DNA from 2 places in the Streptomyces sp. NPDC060209 genome. Region 2 is predicted to be linked to the other one. Evidence: riboswitches for the same ligand, from Rfam matches in the RefSeq annotation. Region 2 holds a riboswitch; the other holds the start of a gene.
What was found. A riboswitch is a leader RNA that binds a small molecule or an ion and turns the genes downstream of it on or off. The one in region 2 is predicted to bind ZMP and ZTP.

Region 1 (9,306 bases), on a different contig from region 2:
GCCGTCGGAGCGCTGACCGCGGCCTCCACCAACTGGCGGTCCTTCGACAACGAGGGCAACGTGACGCCCCATCCCGACCTGCTGTTCCTCGTCTCCCACTTCGTGGACCACGTACGCGGCAGAGGTCCGCTGCCCACGGTCCGCGTCGGGCGTCAGCCGTACGGGATCCTTCCCACCACCTCGCTGGACCTCTGGCACGGAACCGAGGTCGACCTGCGCATCCTCAACCACATCTCCGAATTCCGCACCTACGCCGAGTCGAACGGCTGGCGGGCGCCACAGGCCGGCGCAGGTGGCGACCCGGATGCTGTCATCAATGACCTGCTGCACCGCCTGCCCGCGTCCCGGCGGCTGCGCTACATCCTCCAGACGCCCGTCCCGGCCCCACCCGAGCAGGTGCCGCCCGATACCCCCACCGGCTCGATCCCGCATCGCAGCGGGTTCGCCTGGTCGCTCCCACCGGGCCTCGAGGAGGTCCCGCCGGGACCTCCGCAGGAATTCACCGTCGCGGAGGAGACCACGCCGGAACTGCGGGAGGTGCTTGGCCACGCACCCCTCCGCGGGATGTGGGACTGGTGGCAGGAAACAGCTTCGCTGTTGTCGGCCCAGCACGAACTGCCCCCGGAACGCCTTGAGCGCTTCAACGCGTTCAAGGGAGTCATCGACGGGGCCTCCACGGGGAAGCTTGGCCTTCTCTACCATCTCGCCATCATGGTCATACGCCTCCACCACCAGCGGCTGCAGGACCGGCTGACCTCCGGTGGGTCCGTGGAGCCGGCTGTGAGGCTGCTCGACGACCAGGTGACGGCCGGCACCGGAGTCACACCGGACTCCTACGACTGGATCTGCCTGGCATTCGGTGAACTGGCGGAGGTGGAGGACCGGATAGGCGGGGACCTGCCGCGCGTGGAACGCCTGCTGATGGAAGTGCTCGACACCCAGACGTACCGCCTGGACGCCTGGATGACCTCGGCCGCCTCGGCCCGGCTGGACAAGCTGAGGAGCAACAGCCCGTCCGTGACCCACCTGGGCGCCTACGGCTGGGTCACGGACGTCGGCCCCCGTGAAGAAGGGGAGACCGGCACGGGCGAGGGGGCCACGGAGGGGGAGGCGCCCGCGGAAGAGGTGGTCGCTGAGGGGGCGGCGCCCGCCGAAGAGGTTTCCACGGAGGGCGAGTTGCCGGCCGAGGGGGCGGCGCCCGCTGAGGGGGAAGTGCCCGCCGAGGAGACCGGCGGAGTCGACAACGACAGCGGTGCCGCCGGAGCGAAGCAGACGAACGACGGTTACCTCGTCGCACCGTCGATGCACCACGCCACCACCCTCGCCGTGCTCCGCTCCGGCTGGCTGAGCCACGCCGACCGACAGGCCTTCGACGTCAACCTCGCCTCGAGCCGTGTGCGCCGCGCCCTCGCCGTCGTCGACGGCATCCGCTCCGGGCAGACGCTCAGCGCGCTGCTCGGATACTCCCTGGAACGCGGCCTGCACGACGCCCGGCTCGACGCACTCATCGACGTCCTCCGCAGCCGATATCCGACGCCGGGACTCGTCGACCCGAACGCGGAGGGCGGCGAAGAGGCTCGCACGGCGATAGCCGCGCGGGACATCGTCGACGGGCAGGCACTGCTCGACGACTGGCTTGCTCATGGCCGGGACCTGGGGGCTCTGGAGCTGGGGACCGCTGCGGCACCGCTGCTGGACCAGGCCGCACCGCTGGTGGTGGAGCTCGAGGCCACCGTCGACGCCGTCGGTGATCTGCTGCTCGCGGAGAGCGTCCACCACCTCGTAGCGGGCAATCCGCTCCGCGCGGGCGCGGCGGCCGACGGCATCGCACGTGGGGACAACCTCCCGCAGGACTTCGAGGTGGTCCGTACCCCACGCTCGGCGGTCGCGCTCACCTTCCGTCTCGGACTCCTCGCACCGGCGAGCGGCACGGCCGGCTGGGCCCCCGGCCGACCCCTCGCCACGCTCGAACCGGCGGTGGAACGCTGGTGCCAGATGCGCCTCGGCGACGCCGCCGCGTGGCGCTTCGACTTCGGCGACGCCGCCGCGCCGGTCGCCATCGGTCTGGCGGACCTCGGGGTCTGCGCACTGGATGTGGTGCTCGGCTCCGGAACCTCCGGGGATGGGGCCAAGGACCCTCTGAGCCAGGACACCCCGCTGGCACGACGGCTGGTGCGGCACGCCGCAGCCCACGTGACCGGCTCCGCGCCGCAACGCATCACCCGGCCCTCGGCCGCCCGTTTCGCGGAACTCCAGCTCCTGTGCCGTTCGCTGGGCGACGTGCTGCGCACGGCCCGGCCGCTGCTCCTGTCCGACCTGGACGCCGACGCGGGCGACGACTGGGCAGGCGCCGATCTGAACGATCTGGCCGCCCGGGTGACGACGTGGCAGAACGCCGTCACATCGGGAGTCGCCTGGCTGCGCGAGCAGGCGAAGACCCTTCCCACCTCTGCCGAGGCCGTCGTCAAGACCCTCGACGGACTCGCGGACAACGGCGTTCACGCCGCGTGCTCCCTCGGCCCGCCCGTCGACGACGCCGGCCAGGAGTCCCTGCGGGCACAGACCGCCTTCGTGCTCGACCACTTCGACGACTCGCCCCTCGAACTGGTCCCGGAGCCGCCGAAGGAGCCCTCAGAGGTGCTGGAGTGGGCCACACGGCTGCGTACGGCGGTGTCCTCCGTACTCGGTGAAACCCTTCCCGTACTGCCCGTGTTCCGGCTCGGCGGGACCACCGCCGGCGCCGCGCTGGCTGCCCCGCGTCCGGACGGCGCCGACGACGATGCCGTCGGCGACTGGCTGATGGACATGGAACGGGTCAGACCGCAGGCAGCCACCCTCGGCGACGCGCTGACGGCCTCGGAAGCCCTGGCCGGGACGACGCCCTGCGGGACGGCCGTCACCCAGTCGCCGGCCGGGCAGAGGTGGATCGCTCGCGGACCGGCCCCCGTGCCCTCCCGCAGTGATCCCGCCCCGCGTCACTGCGCGGTCCTGCGGGCGGACGGAGAACCGGCCGTCGGCCAACTCTGCGGGCTCGTGGTGGACGCGTGGACCGAGACCGTTCCGGAAGCCGCGCAGGAGGAGATGGGGGCACTCGCATTCCACTACAACCAGCCGGACGCGCGGGCACCCCAGGCATGGCTGCTCGCCGTACCGCCCGATCCGATGCGCGGCTGGTGCATGGAAGACGTACACGCAGTGGTGGAGGAGACGTTCGCCCTGGCACGCGTCCGCGGCATGGACTTGAGCGATTTCACAGAGCTGCGCGGCGTGCTGCCGGTGCAGTGGGCCGAGCCGGGGACCTGGGGCTTCCATTAACCCGTGGAGGAATCATGGCAATGTTCCGGTACGAACCCGTGCCGCGCGATGCGGGCGTGGAGGAGGCACTCGCCGCCGCCACCCACGATGCGGCATGGTTCCTCGCCCGGCAGTACGGCTTCGGCGAGTTCAGGGGCGACGACGCCGCCACGCCGGTGAACGTGTCGATCGCGCAGGAGAGGCACCCGCTGGACAACTGGCGCGGTGACGTGACGGAGGAAGCCGCGGCAGGCGACGCCACCGCCGAAGGCGACAGGTGGAAGCCGTACGACCCCTCGACGATGGTGCTCGAATCGCTGGTCGAGCAGGAACTCCAGGACGGCCCGGACGCACGTCTCTCCATCACCGGCGCCATTCGCTGGAGGCGTGCGCTGGCCGGTGCCGGACTCCTCGGACTGCTCCCCGCCTTCGCCCGGGTCTGCTCCTTCGGCCCGTACGGGGGCCTGGCTCCGGCCGCCTTGGCGGCAACCGTCCGTGACCGGCTTCCCGACCCGGTGGCCCTCGCGAAGTGGCTGGAGCGCATCGCCGCGCGCGACGAGGCCGCCGCGGAGAAGTTCGGAGTGCCGTCCGAGAGCCGCGAGGCGCTGGCGTCGACCGCCGCGCAGTGGCTCGCGTGGTGGAAGACACGGGTGCCGGAGCCGGTCGAACCCGCGGCGAACACCTGGGACCGCAACCGCATGGAGTATTCCTTCTCCGTCCGTGCCTCCACGCTGCCCGAGGTCGAGTTGCGGGCAGCCGAGTACCACGGCGGGCACCTCGACTGGTGGGCCGTCGACGCCCCGCCGGCCCGTGTGCCGGTCGCCGAGGCGATGGTGACCCGCGACCAGCGGAAGACCATTCCCACACCGGCGGGATACGGCGGTATGCCCGTCGCCCGTTTCTGGGAGATGGAGGACGCCCGTATCGACTTCGGCTCGATCGACGCGTCACCCGCGGACCTCGGCCGGCTGCTGCTGGTGGCCTTCGCCACGGTCTACGACAACGACTGGTTCTGCGCTCCTCTTCCGACACTGGCGGGATCGCTCAGCAGGGTCGTCGAATGCACCGTCTCGGATGTCTTCGGCGGTGAGTCCGTCCTCGCCCACGCCACGGCGGAGGACGCCGACTGGAACGTCTACGGCTTGGGCGAAACGTCCGGCGGTGCCGCCATGGGAGGCGGGAGTGACAGCGCGACACCCGCTCCGTCGCCGTGGTTCTACCGCGCGGCGTCGCTTTCCGGAGGGCTGGAGAGCCCGCCGTTGGAGTCCGTGCTCCTCCTGCGCGACGAACAGGCCAATCTCGCCTGGGCCGTCGAGGAGACTGTCGCCGACCGCGCCGACCAGCCGATCGACCGGTACAACCGATGGATCGCCGGACCACCTCCTGGCCCGGTAGCGGTCACCCCGGCCAATGGTGCGGCACCGGCACCGGCCCCGCCCGCCCCGGCTGCCCCGCCTGCGGCGGCTGCGGCGGCTGATGGTGCGACACCTGCCCAGCCCGCCGCCCCTCCAGCTCCACCTGCCGCGGCTGACGGTACGGCGCCCGCCCCGCCCGCCCCGGCTGCCCCGCCCGCGGCGGCTGATGGCGCGACACCGGCCCCTCCAGCCCCGCCTGCTCCGGCTGACGGTGCGACACCGGCCCCTCCAGCCCCGCCTGCCGCGACTGACGGTGCGGCGCCCGCCCCGCTCCCTCCGCCCGAGAGCGCCGTGCCTGACCGCCGTACCCACTACAAGGTCGCCACCGAAGTTCCGGCGCACTGGTATCCGCTGGTGCCGCAGAGCCTCGCGGACCAGGAGTCCTACCGGCTCCACCTCGTCCGGCTGGTCCGTAGCGAATGGGCCCCGCCCAGGCCCCTCGGCCGCCTGCTGACGGAGACCGACTGGGTCCACGAGGAGGAGGTGCCGCGTTCCGGTATCCGTGTGGAGCGCAGCCGCCAGTACGCACGAGCGAGCGACGGCACCGTCCACGCCTGGACCACACGGCGCAAGCGCAGCGGTACGGGAAGCGGTTCGAGCGGGCTCCGCTTCGACGTGCTGGAGGAATCCTGATCCCACGGCACCCCGAAAAGGGGGCACAGTGAGCACGCGGCGTCCACTACAGTGCCGCGTGGGCCGTGACTGGCGCTGAGGTGGAGCACCACCGGGGAGCGGTCTGACGAGGAGTCGTTGCCGTGCGCCTGGGCGAGTGGTCAGCCACGCCTGGAGGCAACGATGTCCGTGATCCGGACTGCCCAGCTCATGGACGGCACCGGCCTTGCCGGTCGCATCGCCGAAGAGACCGCTGCCACGGCAGCGGACATCTCACGACGCACGGGAACCAGTCCCTGCCTGGCGACGGTGCTGGTGGGAGAGGATCCCGCTTCGGCCACCTACGTCCGCATGAAGCGGGCCCGGTGTGCGAAGGCGGGTATCCGGTCCCGCCACATCGGTCTGCCCGCCACCACCACGACCGCCGAACTGATCGGCACCCTCGCCGGCCTGTCCGACGATCCGGACGTGCACGGAATCCTGCTCCAGCACCCCTGCGGACCGCACATCGACGAGCGAGCGGCGTTCGAGGCCATCGCCCCGGAGAAGGACGTCGACGGGGTCACGATGCATTCCTTCGCCGCCATGAGCTTCGCGCGGCCGGGCTTCGTGTCCTGCACTCCGGGCGGGATCATGCGGCTGCTCGAGGCGTACGACGTCGAACTCGCGGGCAAGCACGCGGTCGTGGTGGGGCGCAGCGCGATTCTCGGCAAGCCGGCCGGGATGCTCCTGCTCGCGAAGGACGCGACGGTCACGTACTGCCACTCCCGCACCGCCGACCTGCCGGGCATCGTTCAGGGGGCCGACATCGTGGTCGCGGCAGTGGGGCGGCCCGGCCTGATCCGAGGCCAGGACATCAAGCCCGGCGCGGTGGTGATCGATGCCGGATACAACCCGGGCAACGTGGGCGACGTGGACTTCGAGTCCGCCCTCACCCGCGCCCGTCTGCTCACCCCGGTCCCCGGCGGCGTCGGGCCGATGACCATCGCGGTCCTTCTGGCGCAGACGGTGCGAGCGGCGGCGGGGCAGCTGGGGACCCAGGAGCGCTGAGCCCGTCGAGCAGGGCGTCGGAGACGGACTTGACGCCGCCGTGCGCGGTGAGGCCGCCGTCCACGGGGATCTCGGCACCGGTGATGAAGGACGACTCGTCCGACAGCAGGAAGACGACCAGCGGGGCGACCTCGTCGACCGTCCCGGTGCGGCCCAGCGGTGTCTCCCGGACGTTCGCGTCGCGGAACGCCGGCGCGGCGGAAGCGGTCATCTCGGTCTCGATGTAGCCGGGGTGGACCGTGTTCACGCGGATGCCCCGTGTGCCGAGCTCCAGCGCCGCGGTCTTCGACAGGCCCCGCAGCGCCCACTTGCTCGTGGTGTAGGCGACCGGATAGTGGGCGGTGAGGGCCGCCGACGAGCCGATGTTGACGACGGAGGCGCCGCGGGGCATCAGCGGAGCGAGGTGCTGGATGCCGAGGAGGGGACCGGTGACGTTGACCGCGTGGACCCGAGCCATGTCCTCGGGGCGTACGTCGCCGACCCGGGCGCGCCAGGTGATGCCGGCGTTGTTGACGAGGCCGTCCACCCGGCCGTACGAGTCCCGCAACTCGGCGGCCAGTCCGGCCCAGTCCTTCTCACTGGTGACGTCGAGCCGCCGGCAGCCGTCCCCGGGTTCCACGTCGGTGGCGACGACCCGGGCACCCTCACGGGCGAGGGCCTCCGCCTCGGCGGCGCCCTGACCACGGGCGGCACCCGTGACGACCACGACCTTGTCCAGGAGCCGCCCGGCGCGCGGGCCGGTCACGGCCGCTCCCTGCCACGGCGCCGGCCGGCCGGCAGTGCCACGGGCTCGGCACCCGGGACGACAGTGCTGGTCAGCGTGCCGATGCCCTCGACCGTGAGGGTGACGGTGTCGCCGGGCTTCAGCGGCGGCGGGGTCTGTTCGCCGCGCAGGCCCCACAGTTCGGCGAGGCATCCGCCGTTGCCGCAGGTGCCGGAGCCGAGCACGTCGCCGGGGACGACCCGGGTGCCGCGTGACGCGTAGGCGGTCATCTCCTCGAACGTCCAGCTCATGTTGGAGAGCAGGTCCTCGCCGACGGTCACGCCGTTGACCTCGGCTGTCAGGGCGAGGCGCAGGAAGCCGTCGGCGTCCCGACGGGGCTCCAGCTCGTCGGGGGTCACGAGGTACGGGCCGAGGGTGGTCGCCGTGTCCTTGCCCTTGCAGGGGCCGAGGCCGACCTTCATCTCGGCTGACTGCAGATCACGGGCGGACCAGTCGTTGAAGACCGTGTAGCCGATGATGTGGTCGCGGGCCTGCACCGGGGTGAGGTCGTGGCCCTCGCGGCCGATGACGGCGGCGACCTCGAGTTCGAAGTCGAGCACGGCGGAGCCGGGTGGCACCGGGACGTCGTCCTGCGGGCCGTGGACCGCGTGCGGGTTGGTGAAGTAGAAGGCCGGTGCCTCGTACCACTGTTCGGGCACGCCGGCGGCGCCGTCGACCGAGCGGCGCACACCTTCGACATGCTCCTCGAAGGTGACGAAGTCGCGTATCGAGGTGGGCCGGAGCGGAGGCAGCAGCCGGACCCGGGACACATGGGGGCCGGCCGGCACGTCGAGTGCCGCCGCGCCTGCGGCGAGCAGACCGGGCAGCCCGTCGGTCTCCGCGAGCAGCGCGGTGAGGGACGTGACGCCGGGCAACGGGAAGAGCGTGCCGTCTTCTTCCACGACGGCCACCCGGTGGCGGTGCTGATGCTGATAGGAGGCGAAGCGCATCGTGCGGCTCCTGAAGGGAGGACGGAGGAGGGGCGCTGCGGCCGCGTCCCGTGGCGACGGGTGGACACGGCCGCGGCGGCCCCGGAGGAGTTGTCCGGGCTCGGACCGGCCGGGGAGCGGTCCGGGCTCAGACCGGCGGGGCGACGAACACGCCCCGATCTGGGTCGTTGAAGGACTCCTTGGCGACCAGTTCGTTCATCGCGTTGGCCGTGCCCCACTGGTCGGTGACCTCGGGTCGGGAGAAGTCGTAGACGTGCGGGTGCCAGGTGTCCTCGTCGAGCAGCTCCAGCTCCGTCGTGTACTCGACGGTGTTGCCGTGCGGGTCGAGGAAGTACGTGAAGGTGTTGTCGCCCGCCATGTGCCGGCCCGGCCCCCAGACCTTGCGGTGGCCGGCCCGGATGACGCGGCCTGAGCCGCGCATGTATTCGTCGATGCCGCGCATCTCGAAGGAGATGTGGTGCAGGGCGGTGTGCGGGCCCTGGGCGATGGCCATGGAGTGGTGCTGGTTGCTGATCCGCATGAAGTGCATGACCTCGCCCATGTGGGGCGAGGAGAGCGTGTCGGAGAGGGCGAAGCCGAGATGGCGCTCGTACCACTGGCGGGTGCGGTTCAGGTCGGGGGAGTTGAGGACGACGTGGGAGAGCTTGACCGGGATGGCCTCCTTCTCCTCGACCTTCCTGTGCCGCCGGACCTCGACGTCGGCGGACACCTCGATCGTGCGGCCGTCGACGTCGAAGAAGCGGAAGCCGTACCCGCCGCCCGGGGTGTCCACGGCGCCGGGCCGCGAGACCAGCCGCACCCCGCCGGCCAGGAGCCGTTCGGCGAGGGTGTCCACATCGGCCGGGTTCGCGGCGCCGTAGGAGACGAGGTCGAGCCGCTTCTCGTCGGCCTTGCGCAGCCGTACGACGTACTGCTCGGGGGAGCCCTCGGCGGCCAGGAAGGAGATCCCGGAGTCCTCGGCGACCTTGGTGAGGCCCCAGACTCCGGCGTAGAAGTCGAGCTGCTTGTCGTGGTCCGGCACCGCCAGGTCGACGTGACGCAGGTGGGTGAGCAGTCGTGCGCTCATGGTGGGTTCCTCCTCAGGCGAGAGCGGGGTCGATCAGGGCGGCGGCGTTGTCACCGCGTACGGCGTCGAAGTCGGCCCGGGAAAGTCCTGCGGCGCGCAGGGCACCGACCGGGTCCTCGGTACCCATGTCGAAGGGGAAGTCGGAACCGAGGAGTA
Region 2 (9,306 bases):
CTCCGGGGTCAGATTCGCGCTCCAGGCCACCACGTCCATGCCGAAGGCGCGGCCGACCGCGGCGACCCGGCTGCCGATCTTCCCCAGCCCGAGGATCCCGAGCCTGCGCCCGTGCAGATCGGCTCCGACGGTGGACTGCCAGGGGCCGCCGTTCCGCAGGGCGTCGGCCTCGGTCACGAGCCCGCGCGCCAGTCCGAGCAGCAGCGCCCAGGTGAGCTCGACGGGCGGGGTGGCCGTGCTGGCGGTGCCGCAGACGGTGACCCCGTGCCTTTCGGCCGCGGCGTAGTCGATGGACGTGTTGCGCATGCCGGAGGCGACGATCAGGCGGAGCCGGGGCAGCCGCTCGATCAGCGTCGCGGGAAACGGCACGCGCTCCCGGAGGGTGACCACTATGTCGAACTCGGCCAGTCGTGCGGCCAGTTCGTCCTCGGTGGCGCAGTGCTCGGCGAAGCTGACCACGTCGATGTCGGCGGCGACGGGCGACCAGTCGGCGGAGGTGGCCGCCACGGACTGGTAGTCGTCGAGCACGGCACAGCGGAGTTTCATGGTGTCTTCCCCTTCGGCGGCACGGCGGTGGTACAGCGGTGGCACTGCGGCAGCACCGGGAAATCTACCGGCCGCGCTCCGGGCTCACGTGTCCAGCCAGGTCTCCCCGTTCCGTGCGACGTCGTAGACGCGCTCCACCTGGGTGGCGGTGAGCACGCCCGTCAGCGGGGCGAGAGCGGATACCTGGCGCTCCCGGTAGACGCTCACGCCGGCCGGGGAGGCGACCACCTCCAGCGCGGCGACGCCGGTGAACACCAGCACGGTCTGGACGGGCACCTCGAAGGCGCAGTGCGCCTCCAGGGCCGCCCGGGCCCGCCGGGCACCGGACCGGTCGTCGAGCGCGTACGGCTGCGCGGTGCCGTCGTCGATCCGCAAGGTGCCGTCCTCGATCCGTACCGATGCTCCGGGACGGTGGTCGGTACTCACGGCGAACACCCCGCCGGGCCCGATGAGCAGGTGCCCGATCTCCGTGCCGTCCGGCAGGGGCACGGAGTGCAGCACCCTCCAGCCGTGCCGGGTCAGCCGTTTGAGCTCGGCCCCGACCCGCCGCTCCCCCGCGAGGGCGCCGCGCCGGGGGTCCCCGTCCCTGTGCCGCCGCAGCGCTCCGGTGGCCACCCTCACGAACGCCCCGGTCCCGGACTCGCCGAGCTGCTCCCGGAGCCCGGCCCCCGGCCGCCGCGAAGCGAGATCGCTCGCGGGTGTCAGCGCGGTCAGGGCAGCCGGCCGTCGGCGCGTCCCGGTCTCGGCACCGGCCACCGGATCCGGCACGGTCGACGCGTCCGGCACGGGCACGGGCACCGCGGGCACCGCGGGCACCGCGGGCACCGCGGGCACCGCGGGCACCGACAGCGCTTCCGGCTGGGGCACGGTCACCGCTTCCCCCACTCCCTCGGGCACGGACACCGGCTCGGCCAGGGGCGCCGCCTCCCGTCCCGCGCCCCGTTTCCGCATCCCCCGCATGGGCGGGATCCTCGGGACCTGTGGCGGCACGGGCGGGCTGGGCGGCCCGGTCGGCGCGTCCTCACCGACGAGGGCCGGCAGGTCCGGGACCTGGCGCGCGAGTGCGTCGGTAACGGCGTCCCGGTAGCGCGGGTGCAGGACCGTGATCGTGCCGCTGCCCCTGTCCGCCCATCCGATCGCGGTGCCGTCCGGCAGGTTCACATAGAGCCGGTCGTGCCCGAAGAGCTGCCATGACGTGACCTTGAGATCCTGCATCGTGCCCCCTCTGTTCACCCCTCCGGCATCCTTGCTCCCTCAGCCTGTACGGCGGGTCGGCCCCCGCACAGGGCGCAGAGCGGGCGCGCGGAGTCGGGAGCACGGCGTTCCGGAGCAGTCCGGGCCCTGTGTGCCCCGGACTGCTCCGGCGCCCCGGTCAGACCAGGGGGAGGCCAGGCGCCGGATAGGCGTCCATCATGGTCCTCACTTCGTCCCTGACCTTGGAAACGGTCGTTTCATCACCTGTACGAGCGGCATCGACCACGAGATCGATCCACTGCGCGACCGCCGCCATCTCGGAGGCGGGAATGCCCCGGGACGTCAGGGCGGGGGTGCCGATGCGGATGCCGGACGGGTCGAAGGGCTTGCGGGGGTCGTAGGGGACGGTGTTGTAGTTGACGACGATCCCGGCCCGGTCGAGCGCCTTGGCCGCGATCTTTCCGGAGACACCCTTGCCGGTGAGGTCCGCCAGCAGCAGGTGGTTGTCCGTGCCGCCGGACACGAGGTCGAAGCCGCGTGCCGCCAGTTCCTCGCCCAGCGCACGGGCGTTGGCGACGACCTGGTGGGCGTACGCGGAGAAGTCCGCCCCGGCCGCCTCCTTCAGCGCGACCGCGATGGCGGCGGTGGTCTGGTTGTGCGGACCGCCCTGGAGCCCGGGGAAGACGGCGCGGTCCACGGCCCTGGCGTGCTCGGCCCGGGTCAGCAGCATCGCCCCGCGCGGCCCGCGCAGGGTCTTGTGGGTGGTGGTGGACACCACGTCGGCGTACGGGGCGGGCGAGGGATGCGCACCCCCGGCGATCAGCCCGGCGATGTGGGCGACGTCGGCCACCAGCACCGCTCCCACCTCACGGGCGATGTCGGCGAACCCGGCGAAGTCGATCACCCGGGGCACGGCGGTGCCGCCGCAGAAGATCACCTTGGGCCGCTCCGCACGCGCCAGGTCGCGCACCTCGTCCAGGTCGACGCGCCCGGTGTCGCGCCGCACTCCGTACCGCACCCCCCGGAACCACGTACCCGTGGCCGAGACGCCCCAGCCGTGGGTGAGGTGCCCGCCCATCGGCAGCGACATCCCGAGGACGGTGTCGCCGGGCTGCAGGAACGCCAGGTAGACGGCGAGGTTGGCCGGGGAGCCGGAGTACGGCTGGACGTTGGCGTGTTCCATCCGGAACAGCGCCTTGGCGCGCTCGACGGCGAGCGTCTCGACCTGGTCGATGACCTGCTGGCCCTCGTAGTAGCGCTTGCCGGGGTAGCCCTCGGAGTACTTGTTCTGCAGGACGGTGCCGGACGCCTCCAGCACGGCGGCGGACACGTAGTTCTCACTGGGGATCAGACGCAGGGTGTCCGCCTGGAGACGCTCCTCGGCGTTCACCAGGGCGGCGAGTTCGGGATCCGCCGCTGTCAGGGCGGGGCGGCGGGAATCGGACGGCTGTACGGCCACGGGGATCCTCCCGGGTCGGTCGCACGGGGCGACATGGACCCGGATGCCCAGGCGGACGGCCCTCCGGCGATGACGCCCCGGGCATGCCCGGAGTGTGCCGCTCCCTCGTGGTCGTTTCCACGGAGCACCCTGCCGGGTACGCGCCAGTCGCGGCACTCCGCACCCTACTGCGGGGAGGTCCGTTCCGACACCGCGCCGGGCACGCGCCGGCCGAGGCATCCCGCACCATAACGGCGCCAACGTCCTCAAGCACGCGTGAACGGGCACGAAACTGGGCAGCTACCCGGGGACCTGACGGGGTTCGGCGGTGGGGGGCCGTGATGGATTCACGTGATCATTCGGGCATGTCCGGGGCCAGACCCGGGGCCGGGCAGGAGCACGGCTGGGGGACCGTTCAGCCGCCTCCTCCTCCCGCCCGGCCTCCGACGGCAGGCCCGCCGCCACCGGGGGGCGCGCTGCGGGCAGTCGCCGCCGGACTGCTCAGCCTCTCCGGCCTGGGACTCGGCCACGTCCTGGTGCGCCGTCGGCGCAGGGCGGCGGTGATCTGGGCGGCGACCGCGGTCTTCCTGTTCGTCGCGCTGCCCGCCGATCCGGACGGGGTGCCCGCCGCCCTCGTCGCCGCGTATCTCCTGCTGCTCGTCCTCGCGGGGGCCGACGCGGCCCGCATCGCCCTGCGCACGGAGTTCGGTCCGTGGTCCCGGCCCGTCCTGGCCGCGGTGCTCGGACTGCTCCTGCTGGCCGTTCCGGTCGCCGGGACCGTCGCCTACGGCTCCGCACGCGACGAGGCCACGGAGCAGGAGCTGCTCGGCCGGCTGGAGGAGGGTGACAACCTGGTCGCCAAGGCGGCGAAGAGCTCGTTCCTCCTCTCCGCGCCCGACTACCGGTACGCGCTCACCCTCTACCGGGAACTGGGCGAGGACCACCCCGGATCGCGCGCCGCCGCGCTCGTGCCCAGGCGGCTCGAGGCCTATTACGCCGCTGTCGCCACGCCGTACCGTGCGAAGAACCACTGCGCGGCGGTCGAGCCCCTGACCTATCTGCGTACGCTCCCCGACACGGTGGACCGCAAGCTGCTCGGCGATCTCACCGACTGGCCCGACACCCCGCTCGCGGAGTCGCTGTACGGCTGCGGAGTCTCCCGGCTGGGCGGCACGGGGCCGGATTCCGGCAGCAAGGAGCTGGGCACCCTGCTGCGCACGTTCCCCCGGTCCGCCCAGGCCGGGCAGGTGGGCCCGGCCGTCAGCGGGACGATACGACAGCAGGTGGCCGGTCTGAAGGGTGCGGAACCCTGCACCGTGACCGACCAGCTGCGCCTGACGAGCACCCTGGTCGCGGAGCTGCCCGAGACCTCCGTCCCCTCCCTGGCACAGCAGGCCGACGCCGGCGTACGCGACGGGGTGTACGCCTGCGGTGTGGACGAGTTCAAGGACAAGCGGTTCGCCGACGCACGCCAGACCCTGACGGACTTCGCGGACACCTACAAGGAGGACGGGCGCAGGCAGCACGCCCGGGACATATCCACGGCGGCCGAGATAGCGGAGGTCCGGCCCTCGGCGGGCAAGCGGCTGCCGGGGAGCGGCAAGCCGGGCGGCGTCCGCATGGAGCTCGTCATCAGCAACGGCGCCCCCAACGACGTCGAGGTGCTCTACACGGGTCCGGTCACCGGGACGGTGAAGCTGAAGACCTGCGGCAGCTGCGAGCGGTTCAGCAGCGAGGCCACCGGCGCGGCGGGCGCCTGCAGGGCGAACGGCACGTCGTACCCGAAGGCACGGCTGCGGCTGCCCGCGGGCGAGTACCACTTCCTGTACAAGCACGGCACGGGAGCGACTTCGGCCGTGGACAGTTACGCCTCCGGTTCCAAGGTCGAGCCCGGCTACACGTACACGAGCTGCACCTATGTCATCGAGAGGGACCCGTACGGACTGGACCTTCCCGCCCTGCCGGATCTGCTGAAGCCCGCCTCCGCGCCCTGAGCAGCGGCCTCGGCCCACGCGGCCACGCGTCAGGCCGAGGTGCGCTTGCGGGTGCCCCGGGCAGTCTTCTTCGCCGCGGGCTTCTTCGCCGATGCCTTCTTCGCGGTCGCCTTCTTCGGCGCGGGCTTCCTGGCCGAGGTCCCCTTCGTCTCCGTCTCCTTCGCGGCCGGCTTCTTCGCGGCGGTCTTCTTCGCAGCCGCCCTCTTGGGTGCCGCCTTCTTCGACGGGGCCCGCTTCGAGGAGGCTCCGGACTTCTTCGCTCCGCCGCGGCCGGACCCGATGGGGTGGACGTCCGCGACCTCGTCCCCGTGCCCGCCGTCCTCCGCGTGCGACTCCTTCGCCGCCCGGACGCTGCTTTCCAGCGCCGCCATCAGGTCGATGACCTTGCCCCCGGGCTCCTCGGCCTCCTCCTCCGCGACGGGTTCACCGGCCGCCTTCGCCGCGACGAGTTCCTCGACCGCCTCGCGGTAGTCGTCGTGGAGAGTCTCCAGATCGGCGTCGCCGAGGGTGTTCATCAGTGCGTCCGCCAGGTCCAGCTCCGCGTCGCGGACCTTGACGCCGGAGTCGGGGGCGACGCCCTCCGGGGCACGGATCTCGTCCGGCCACAGCAGACCGTGCATCGCGATCACGTCGTCGACCACCCGCAGCATGCCGAGCCGTTCCCGCCCGCGCAGCGCGTACTTCGCGACGGCGACCTTGCCGCTCCGCCTCAGGGCCTCGCGCAGCAGGGCGTACGGCTTGGCGGCCGGGACACCGTTGGCCGAGAGGTAGTACGCCGCGTCCAGCTGGAGGGGGTCGATGGCCGAGGCCGGCACGAATCCCTCGATCTCGATCGTCTTGGCGGTGGGGAGCGGGAGCGAGGCGAGGTCCTCGTCGGTCACGGGGATCACGGTGCCGTCCGCGTCCTCGTACGCCTTGACGGTCTCGGAGGCCGGCACCTCCTCCTCGTCCAGCTCGCAGACCTTGCGGTAGCGGATCCGGCCGCCGTCGGAGAGGTGGATCTGCCGGAAGGAGATCGAATGGTTCTCGGTGGCGTTCATGAGCTTGACCGGGATGCTGACCAGACCGAACGAGATGGAGCCGTTCCAGATGGACCTCACCGTTCACCCCTTACGCCCGCCATGACCTCATCCGTACGATTTCATGTGATTCTTATCGTATGACGCCGATCACAGAGGTGGAGGGGCGGCGCCTGGCGCTCAGCAATCTCGACAAGGTGCTGTACCCGGCCACCGGTACGACCAAGGGCGAGGTGCTGCACTACTACGCGGCCACGGCGGCGGGTGCGATGCTGCCGCACCTGCGGGACCGCCCGCTGTCCTTCCTGCGGTACCCGGACGGCCCGGAGGGGCTGCGCTTCTTCACCAAGAATCCGCCGCCCGGTACGCCCGACTGGGTGCGCACGGCCCCGGTCCCCCGCAGCGACGACCCCGGAGCCCGGCAGGTGCTCGCCCAGGACCTGCCGTCGCTGATGTGGGCGGCGAACCTGGTGGTGGAGTTCCACACCCATCAGTGGCGGCAGGACTCCCCCGCCGTGGCCGACCGGATGGTGTTCGACCTGGACCCCGGGCCGCCCGCGAGCGTCGTCGAGTGCTGTGCGGTCGCCCTCTGGCTGCGGGACCGGCTGTCGGAGGACGGGCTGTCCTCGTACGGGAAGACCTCCGGCTCCAAGGGGCTGCATCTGCTCGTCCCCCTGGAGCCCACCCCCTCCGAGGAGGTGACGGCCTACGCGAAGACGCTGGCGGTCCAGGCGCAGGGCGCGCTGCCCGAGCTGGCCGTGCACCGGATGACGCGTGCGCTGCGCCCGGGGAAGGTGTTCGTGGATTTCAGCCAGAACGCCGCGGCGAAGACCACCGCTGCCCCGTACACCCTGCGCGCGAAGGGCAGCCCGACCGTCTCCGCGCCCGTCACCTGGGACGAGATCGAGGCGTGCGGGGCGCCGGATGATCTCCTCTTCCTCGCCGGTGACATGGCGGCGCGGCTGGAGCGGCACGGGGATCTGCTCGGTCCGCTGACCGATCCCGGGCAGGCGCGGCCCCTGCCCGGGGGTTGAGGGGCGTCGGAAGTACAGGGCTCGCACAGCACTTTCACAGACCCGGGCGGGCCGAGCGAGGAAAGGCCGCAAGTGGAGGGTGGATCGTCCTGGCCGTGGTGCACACTCTGCGCAGGCGCTGCTGCGCGGGCTTGGTTCCGCCGTGTCCGCCGCGCAGAGGGAAGACACGGGGAGGGTGTGGCGTGTTCACGGGGATCGACGAGGTCGACTGGGCCTCGATGGAGCATGCCTACGGCCCGGCCGACGATGTGCCGGGGCTCCTTTACGGACTCGCCTCCGCCGATCCGGCGGAGCGGGAGAGCGCGCTCGACGGAATGTACGGCGCGGTGCACCACCAGGGCGATGTGTACGCGTGCACTCTCGCGTGCATCCCGTTCCTCTTCGAACTGGCCGTGGATCCGGGCATACGGGACCGGGGCGGCATCGTCGAGCTGCTGACCAGCATCGGCGGCATCGATCTGGACGAGGACGACGAGAGCGAGCTGGACGAACTGGACGAGGACGAGATCGAGGGCGTGGCGAACTACGCGATGGCCGCGGCCGCCGTGTCCGCCGGGTCCGCGGTGTTCTTCGAGCTGGTCGCCGACGAGGACCCGGGAGTGCGGCTCGCCGCACCGCTGGCCCTGGCCACTCTGCACGGCCGGCCGGGCAGAGTGCTCGCGCTGCTGCGGGAGCGGCTGCCCGTGGAGGCGGACGACGAGGTGCGGCTCGCGCTCGTCGAGGCCGCCGGCCGGATCGCCCTGCGCCACCGGCCGCTCGCGGCGCGGGCGGCCGACTGGCTGAGCCGGCTCGCCGCGGAGGCGTATCCGCCCGGACTGCGACTGGCGGCCCTCGCCCAGCTGGCCAGGTGCGCCCCGGACGCGCTGCCCGGCGACGTCGTGCGGGTGGTGTCGGGGCTGCTGCGGGAGCTGCGCTCCCGGCCCTGCCGGCCGGAACCGTCCGCCGCGAAGGCGCCGGGTGGTGACGAGGCGGCGGCGGACCTGGCCGCCGCACCGACGCTGGTGGGCCAGCTGCGGGAGCTGTCGGCCGAGGAGCCCTCCGGCCGCAGCACCCCGTGGGCCGCCGACCTGCTGCGGACGCTGCACAGCGGTCTGGACGACCGGGTGGATGACCGTACGGCGCTGCTGATGGACCAGCTCCGCAGCCCGGATCCCTGGCAGCGCATCGACGCCGTAAGGATGAGCGGCGGGCTGATCCGGGCCTGGCGCGGTTCGTACGAGGGCCTGGTGCGGCTGGTCGGCGACCAGCTCACGGATCCGGAACCGCGGCTCGCGGATGCCGCCTCGCATGTGCTGGAGGAGCTGTTCGGCCTGGCGGCACCGGCGGCCGACGCCCTGGCCGGGCGGGTGGCGGCGGATCCCGGGGCGTGGGTGAAGGAGTGGACGAGCGGACCGCCCGGCCTGGGCTCGGCGGTGAAAGCGCTGGCCAGGCTGGGCGACGCCCGGGCGCTGCCCGCACTGGCGACCGCTCTGGAGCGGCCGGAGGTGCCGCACGACGTGGGGTTCGCGATCCGGTGTCTCGGCGACGCGGCGGCCCCGCTCGCCGGGGCGCTGCGACGCAGGCTCGGCGAGGTCGGCCTGGACGAGGGCGCTTACGACCGGGCGAGCCCGCTGCTCGCCGGGCTGACGGCGCTGCGCGCGGGCGAGGCCGCTCCGGAGGTGCTGCGGGTGCTGCGGGGGGCACCCGAGTACCGCGGCGAGTGGCTGCGTACGGCGGCCCTGCGGGCGCTGGGTTCGTTCGGGCCGGCTGCCCACTGCGCCGTTCCGGAGCTGCGGCGGCTGATCCTCCGGCCCGGGACGGCGGCGGCCACGGAGGCGGCGGAGGCCCTGTGGGCGGTCACAGGTGACGCCGGCGCGGTGCTTCCGGTGCTGGCCGAGGGCCTGGGGGCGGAGCAGGTGCACGACTGCCGGGCAGCCGCGAGCGCGCTGGGCGGGCTGGGCCGGCGGGCCGAGGCGGTGGCGCCCAGACTGCGGGCCCTGCTGGCGCACGACGAGCTGTGGCTCCGGGTCGACGCCGCGATCGCCCTGTGGGAGATATCGGGACGGGCCGGTGAGGCGGTGCCGGTGCTCCTTTCCGCGTGG

Region 1: another riboswitch for ZMP and ZTP. It lies ahead of ACFWFI_RS09435 (bifunctional 5,10-methylenetetrahydrofolate dehydrogenase/5,10-methenyltetrahydrofolate cyclohydrolase); the one in region 2 lies ahead of glyA (serine hydroxymethyltransferase).

What each region holds. Positions count from the first base shown of each region.
Region 1 covers NZ_JBHWZS010000032.1:9,801-19,106, reverse strand. Annotated here, with positions in the region: gene ACFWFI_RS09445 (hypothetical protein) at 1-3,315, shown strand, start outside; gene ACFWFI_RS09440 (hypothetical protein) at 3,330-5,342, shown strand; ZMP/ZTP riboswitch at 5,398-5,483, shown strand; gene ACFWFI_RS09435 (bifunctional 5,10-methylenetetrahydrofolate dehydrogenase/5,10-methenyltetrahydrofolate cyclohydrolase) at 5,505-6,371, shown strand; gene ACFWFI_RS09430 (SDR family NAD(P)-dependent oxidoreductase) at 6,271-7,116, opposite strand; gene ACFWFI_RS09425 (fumarylacetoacetate hydrolase family protein) at 7,113-8,084, opposite strand; gene ACFWFI_RS09420 (VOC family protein) at 8,212-9,150, opposite strand; gene ACFWFI_RS09415 (amidohydrolase family protein) at 9,164-9,306, opposite strand, start outside.
Region 2 covers NZ_JBHWZS010000093.1:15,689-24,994, reverse strand. Annotated here, with positions in the region: gene ACFWFI_RS19425 (D-2-hydroxyacid dehydrogenase family protein) at 1-546, opposite strand, end outside; gene ACFWFI_RS19420 (nuclease-related domain-containing protein) at 631-1,761, opposite strand; gene glyA (serine hydroxymethyltransferase) at 1,919-3,199, opposite strand; ZMP/ZTP riboswitch at 3,238-3,360, opposite strand; gene ACFWFI_RS19410 (hypothetical protein) at 3,544-5,172, shown strand; gene ACFWFI_RS19405 (non-homologous end joining protein Ku) at 5,202-6,272, opposite strand; gene ligD (non-homologous end-joining DNA ligase) at 6,332-7,225, shown strand; gene ACFWFI_RS19395 (PBS lyase) at 7,408-9,306, shown strand, end outside.